2 regions of the Neobacillus sp. NPDC097160 genome follow, and region 2 is predicted to be linked to the other one. Evidence: riboswitches for the same ligand, from Rfam matches in the RefSeq annotation. Region 2 holds a riboswitch; the other holds the start of a gene.

Region 1 (3,423 bases), on a different contig from region 2:
TATTCGATGTTATGATTGAAGTAATTATAGAGAAATGGAGGTTTTCCTAGTGTATTTTTGCAGATTGCGATTCCAAAATTTGAACCGTTAATTGAATAACGTTCAAGTCTCTGCCAGCTGTGCAGAGTAAATGGGATTGGTCTGCCTTTTTCAAGGAAACCTTTATTTTACGGTAAGTGAAAAAGAGGGGGCGAGTCGGCCCTCTTTTTTGCTGTCTTTAAAAATAAATATGGGATATGAGAAATGCTTGTTTTCCTATACCTTTTTTAATCAGTGGAAGAAGAATTGGCATTTTTCATTCTGAGACCAACAATCTTACCAGATTATTTCCATGCCCTTTTCGGGTATTTTTCGCGATGGATTCATCCATTTACTTTGCACAGATAGGTCGTCTGTGTTTTTTTGTGTTTTTTCAGAAAAGAAATGGAGGAATTTACCCATGAGAGAAAAACAAAAAGCGCTTATTGTTGGTGTCAATATCAATCATCAAGCAGATTTTTCCTATTCGATGAAGGAACTGGAGAACCTAGCTGCTGCCTGTCATATCGAAGTCGTTGGTGAAATCACTCAAAATTTAAACCGCCTTAATAAATCACATTATATTGGTACCGGGAAAATCGAGGAGGCGAAACTACTCCTTGAAGAAACAGATGTGGATTTAATCGTATTTAACGATGAGCTATCAGCATCGCAAATTCGAAATCTTGAAGAAGGGCTTGATCGAAAAGTCATTGATCGCACGATGTTGATATTAGATATATTTGCCGAACGGGCTAAAACGAGAGAGGCGCAGCTCCAGGTGGAAGTGGCTCGCCTTAAATATTTGCTCCCAAGAATAATTGGTTCGCGGGAATCGTTAGGCCGTCAAGGCGGGGGAGTTGGCTTGAAAAATAGAGGTGCAGGTGAAACCAAGTTAGAACTCGACCGCAGAAAAATCGAGGCAAAAATTGCCGAATTGAATAAGGAATTGGAGGCACTCGTCATGCAGCGGGAAACTCGGCGCAGCCAACGGAAAAAGAGCGGTGTGCCGCTTGTTTCTCTAGTAGGCTACACAAATGCCGGCAAATCAACAATTATGAATGCAATGCTGCGAAGGTCCCATCAATCATTGAATAAACAAGTGTTTGAGAAAGATATGTTATTTGCAACGTTGGATACGTCCGTTAGAAAAATAAAATTGGCCAATCACCTGCCGTTTATGCTAGCTGATACAGTTGGCTTTGTCGATAAGCTGCCGCATCATCTCGTTAAAGCTTTTCGTTCGACCCTTGAGGAAGCAGCAACAGCGGATTTACTCATCCATGTCGTTGATTTTTCAAGTCCACATTATGAAAATCTTAAAAATGTGACGAATAATACGTTAAGAGAGATGGGGATCAATCAAATCCCTACAATCATTGCATATAATAAGTCCGATTTAGCCGATGTTGATTTTCCTGCCGTTAAGGGAAGGAGCGTCTATCTTTCTGCTAAACAAGGTGTAGGAATAGAGGAATTAGTCGATGTGATCAGTGAGCATATTTTTAAAAATCCGATCCATTGTGAAATGTTAATTCCTTTTGATGGCGGCAGCTTAGTTTCCTACCTGAATGAGAATGCAAATGTGCTTTCGACAAGCTACGAAGACAATGGCACCAAGTTAACGGTAGAATGTAATCAAGACGATTTTGAAAAATACCAGCAATACGTTATTTAAAGTGAGTGTGTCTTGAATGGTATCCGGCGGAAAAATTTTTGTTTGACGTTTTCTAAACTGTTCTTTATGATAGTAAAGAAAAGAATACCCGTACTTGAACGGGAGAGGTTCATAGCTGATACCCTCTATAAAAAACTATGGATACATGACTATCTGCCATGTCCATATCGGACGTGGCTTTTTTGTTTTTATCCCGAAAGTTTGCATAGAATGTTCAGAAGAAACTCTCTTGAAAAAGTGTGGGGGACACATTTTTACTAGGGGGTTTTTTTATGTCTGGCCGCAAGCCTACAGAAGGATTAAAGGATTTAACATTATTAGGGAATCAAGGTACTACCTATTCATTTGAATATGCACCGGAAGTCTTAGAGGCAGTTGATAATCTGCACCCGGAGCGTGATTATTTCGTGAAATTCAATTGTCCGGAATTTACGAGTCTTTGCCCGCTGACCCGTCAGCCGGATTTTGCTACGATGTATATTTCGTATGTTCCAGATCAGAAAATTGTCGAGAGTAAGTCTTTAAAATTATATCTTTTCAGCTTTAGGAATCACGGCGATTTTCACGAGGATTGTGTCAATATCATCATGAACGATTTAATTAAATTGCTCGATCCACGCTATATTGAGGTTTGGGGGAAGTTCACACCAAGAGGCGGAATTTCCATTGACCCATGGTGCAATTACGGAAAACCTGGCACTAAGTATGAGGAGATGGCCAGTTTCCGGTTAATGAACCATGACCTCTATCCGGAAAAAGTCGATAATCGATAAGGAAGGGATAAAGAAATGATATTTTACTTGAATGGAATTTTTGTTGGATTGTTAATTCTGGCAAACATTGTTGCTGTAAAGCTATTCAGCATTGGGAATTTCGCGATATTGCCTGCCGCTGTCATTGTTTATATTTTTACGTACCCACTCATTGATGTGATTGTTGAGGTTTATGGAAAAAAGGAAGGGCGGAGAACCGTTCAAGCTGGGCTGATTACACAAATCCTTGCTCTGATTTTTATTACGATTACGATTCATCTGCCTGCAGCACCAATATTTAAAGAACAAGGGTCCTTCGAAACAATCTTAAATGGAAGTTTTCGCGTGATTATTGCGAGCTTAATTTCTTATGCTGTAAGCCAAAACCTGGACGTGTTTGTATTTAATAAATTAAAAAAACGTCATGGTCAGAAAAAGCTATGGCTGCGCAATAACGCCTCTACCATGCTTAGCCAATTAATTGATACAACCATTTTCATCAGCATTGCCTTTTACGGAACAATGCCGATCGCTGTCTTAGGAAGCCTGATTCTAACTCAATATATATTTAAATTTGCAGCAGCCATCCTAACCACCCCGCTAGTCTACGGACTTGTCCATTTCATACGGAAACAGGAATCACGGGAACCAGCCCACCCGCTACAAAGGGTGGCACCAAAATAGCACCAATCAAAGCAGTCGTTATTTTAGCGGCTGTTTCTTTGTATTTTTTTCTCTCTAGCAATCTTTCACCAAATTTCACCGTGCTCTTATTACGACGTAAATTCGTGCACTTCTGTATTTTTGTATAACCCAATTTAGCTATTGTACTTTAAAATATTATAGTGTTATAATGTGTTAGTATGATAATATGGTAACGCACTAAAGTAAATTTACAATCCAATAAAGGTGGTTTTATTCATATGAAACGTCTAGCATCTATGGTTCTAGTAATCGCGGCGATATTTTCAGTTT
Region 2 (3,423 bases):
ATCCCTTTTTCCATTAATTGTGCCGTTATTTGATTGACGTGTTCCTTGGTTTTTGCATGAAAGGCCAGATGATTCAGACCGACTCTAGAGCGGTGATAGGGAATATCCAGAAACCGCTTATCCGTTTGAACAAAAACAAGATAAGTTTCTCCATATTTCCAACTGATGCCTGAATCCCATTTCTGATATGTCTCGTAGCCTAATTCTGTTAAAAACCAATCCCAGAATTCGATGGTTTTGGTTAAGTCAGATACATAGATTTCAAGATGATGCAGCATGCTGATTTCCCCTTTCCAATAATCCCATTGTAGCATTTGCTAACAAAGAACAAACAGAAATTTCTGTTTTTCTAACCGTGAAAAACAAAAAAATCCTCCATTCAAAAAAACACCACAAATGGAGGGAGTAATCCAACTTGCGGTGTCTTGCGTTTATGAGAAGAATCTTTGAATAATAGTTTTCGGCTTTTTTCGTATTTTTTCAGCTATTGCTTGAAAACCGTACATCAGAACTGATTTAGCCATAAATAAAATTCCCATTTGGTAATGCTTCATTCTGACAAGAGAAACAATCCCCATATTTCTGAGGGTGATCATCCCTGGGAAAACAAACAAAAAGTTCGTGATTGTATTTAACAAAAGGAAACGGCGAAATTTCCCAAAGGAAAACTTTAATATCCAGATTGAGCCTACAAAAAGTGGCCCGATGATAAAGGGAATTTCGCCCATAGTTTTAGGAATAAGTTTCTCATAAAATCGCCACCAAACCCGTTTTTTTGCTATCAGACTTTCAACAGTAACCCAAATACAAACAAACAGGGCCCCCGGGTAAAATCTCCGAAATGACTTTTTCCCTAGGAGCGGCAATGAAAGCCATGGTACTAACATCATAGCGAGTAAGAACATTTTATTATGTTTCATCAATCAGCCATTCCTTTTTTCTTTTAGGATGCACAAATTGGTAAAATTTTATAATCGGTGTGTTATTTTTTGAAAAGTAGGCAAATTTGGAATAGAATGTAATTATATTTGGATGGGGGAATTTTTATGACAACAATTCAACGAGTTGGACAAATTGGGGTACCTGTGAAGGATATCGATCGAGCGATTACATTTTATAAGGATGTACTGAAGCTTCCGCTGCTGTTTAATACAGATACGATGGCATTTTTTGAGTGTAATGGGATGCGTCTCCTTCTCAGCCTACCGGAGAAGGAACAATTTGCGCATCCAAGTTCGGTGATTTATTTTAATGTTGATGCTATCAAGGCTGCCTATCAGGACCTTATTGAAAAAGGAGTAGCTTTTATTGATGAACCACATGTTGTTGCGAAAATGGGACAAACCGAAACATGGATGACGTTCTTTAAAGATACGGAAGACAACATCCATGCGTTAATGAGCGAGGTTCAAAATTAGGGATGCAAGGGATACCGTTTTGAGGCGGTATCCTTTATTTTTCCAAAATAGTGTCATTGACTGGTGCTTTTTTTTATATTAATATAGTAGATTGCAAGTATTATATAGTAACGTGGTTCGAGAACCTCCCACGTAAAAAAACTAAGGAGAAATGAATATGGAGAAAACATCTAATACATTGGCACAACCAATGGGTGCTAATGCAGGGGCTAGTGCCTCTGGAGCTGCTACAGCCGGCAAACCGCGCAACAATGTGCAAGGGATTGTCGTAAACGGGATTATTGCTGCATTGTACATTGCAGTCTCGGCCTTAATCCAGCCGTTTGGATTTACCCAAGTCCAGTTCCGTGTATCGGAAATGTTCAATCATCTTATCGTTTTTAACAAAAAGTACATTTACGGTATCGTTCTTGGTGTATTTTTAACAAATTTATTCTTTTCACCAATGAAGGCCTATGACCTTATTTTCGGTGTCGGCCAATCGGTAATTGCCTTATTAATCACGATTGCGTGCGCACGCTTTATTAAAGGCATTTGGGCGAGGATGATTGTCAATACACTTGTCTTCACATTTACGATGTTCTTAATTGCTCTGGAACTGCATTTGGCGTTTGATTTGCCATTCATGTTTACATGGTTAACAACTGCAGTGGGTGAATTTGTCGTGATGGCGGTTGGTATGCCAGTCATGTATGTAATTAATAAACGTGTTCAGTTTAATAAAATGGTGTAAATAAGAAAAGCGGAAGGCGCCCGTCTATCGGCGTATGGCCTGGAGCTGGACAATAAATAGCAAGAGGTGCTGCTTAAGTTGACTAAAGCAGCACCTCTTTTTTAATTTTTCTAGCTGAGTATTCTTTTGATCTTTTGGATCTCATCCCCGTTGATTCGATTGCGGAAGTCTCCATCAATCCTTACTGCGGAGCCAAAATGATATTCTGCTGCCTGAAGTTGGTCGTGAATGTATCCGATATTTTTTGTGGATAGACCTGAACCCGGCATGATGGTTGGGGAGGTTACGGATTTCTGCGACTGCTCAATCATTCTTTTTAAATTATCAAGCCCTTCGTGCGCGGTCGGTTTACCACCTGATGTCAGAATTTGATCTACATGATATGGTGATTGACAGAGCGATTGATAAGCCTCGATAGAATTTGTTTGATCAATCGCACGATGGAACGTTACGGTTAGGCCTTTCGCATCTTCTAACACCATTGAGAGCATGTCAAAATCTACTTTGCCCTGATTGTTTATTGCCCCGAAGACAATTCCCGCCGCGCCCAATTCTTTAATTACTTTTATATCCTCGCGAATGGCCCCCCATTCATCTTTACGATACACAAATGAAAAGCTATGCGGCCGTACCATGACCATAACAGGAATCTTAACACTCTGGACAACTGTTTTAATGATTCCGTAACTGGGTGTCAGTCCGCCTTCTGTCATGGCGGAAACTAACTCAAGACGGTCAGCGCCATAGGCCTCCGCTGTTTTGGCATCTTCATCATTTAAGACAATAATCTCTATTTTGCTCATCTAAAAAAACCCCTTTTTCATAGAAAAATATTTATAATACGTTTCCGTTTGCGACCGCTTCACGCAGCCATTTTTCTCAAATACCCCTTGCATTTTCTTATTTGCTATATCCGTGCTTCCAATGTAATAGGATGCCCCCATTTCCTTTAAAGCCCATAAGGATTGGAGATGCATCGCGCTGCTGAGGCCTTTCCTCCTCATTTTTGGTAATAGACCAAAATAAAATAATCGGCCCTCATCTGTTGTCCCTGGCTCGATGTGAGGGATGGAAATTCCAATCGGATGATTTTGCAAAAAATACACTCGGCATGAATTTTCCCAGTTTACCCCTAATTCACTTTTTACAGACATGAGGTGCTGGTCCATCGTTAAGGAGGAATCTTTATTATCTGACCCTGCCATACATTTTTCCCAGAGCTGTTTAAAATCCGTTTCAGAAAAAAAAGAGTTCGCTATGGAAGCCCATTTA

Evidence for each region. A riboswitch is a leader RNA that binds a small molecule or an ion and turns the genes downstream of it on or off. The one in region 2 is predicted to bind preQ1.
Region 1: linked by a shared signal. The riboswitch ahead of queF (preQ(1) synthase) and the one ahead of ACIQXV_RS03390 (QueT transporter family protein) in region 2 are both predicted to bind preQ1.

The regions. Positions count from the first base shown of each region.
Region 1 is NZ_JBIWDU010000009.1:245,313-248,735, forward strand. It holds gene hflX (GTPase HflX) at 440-1,696, shown strand; PreQ1 riboswitch class I at 1,795-1,841, shown strand; gene queF (preQ(1) synthase) at 1,969-2,469, shown strand; gene ACIQXV_RS15055 (queuosine precursor transporter) at 2,485-3,132, shown strand; gene ACIQXV_RS15060 (amino acid ABC transporter substrate-binding protein) at 3,372-3,423, shown strand, end outside.
Region 2 is NZ_JBIWDU010000002.1:292,966-296,388, forward strand. It holds gene ACIQXV_RS03375 (VOC family protein) at 1-278, opposite strand, end outside; gene ACIQXV_RS03380 (hypothetical protein) at 432-920, opposite strand; gene ACIQXV_RS03385 (VOC family protein) at 1,047-1,418, shown strand; PreQ1 riboswitch class I at 1,525-1,569, shown strand; gene ACIQXV_RS03390 (QueT transporter family protein) at 1,576-2,151, shown strand; gene ACIQXV_RS03395 (copper homeostasis protein CutC) at 2,262-2,954, opposite strand; gene ACIQXV_RS03400 (N-acetyltransferase) at 2,955-3,423, opposite strand, start outside.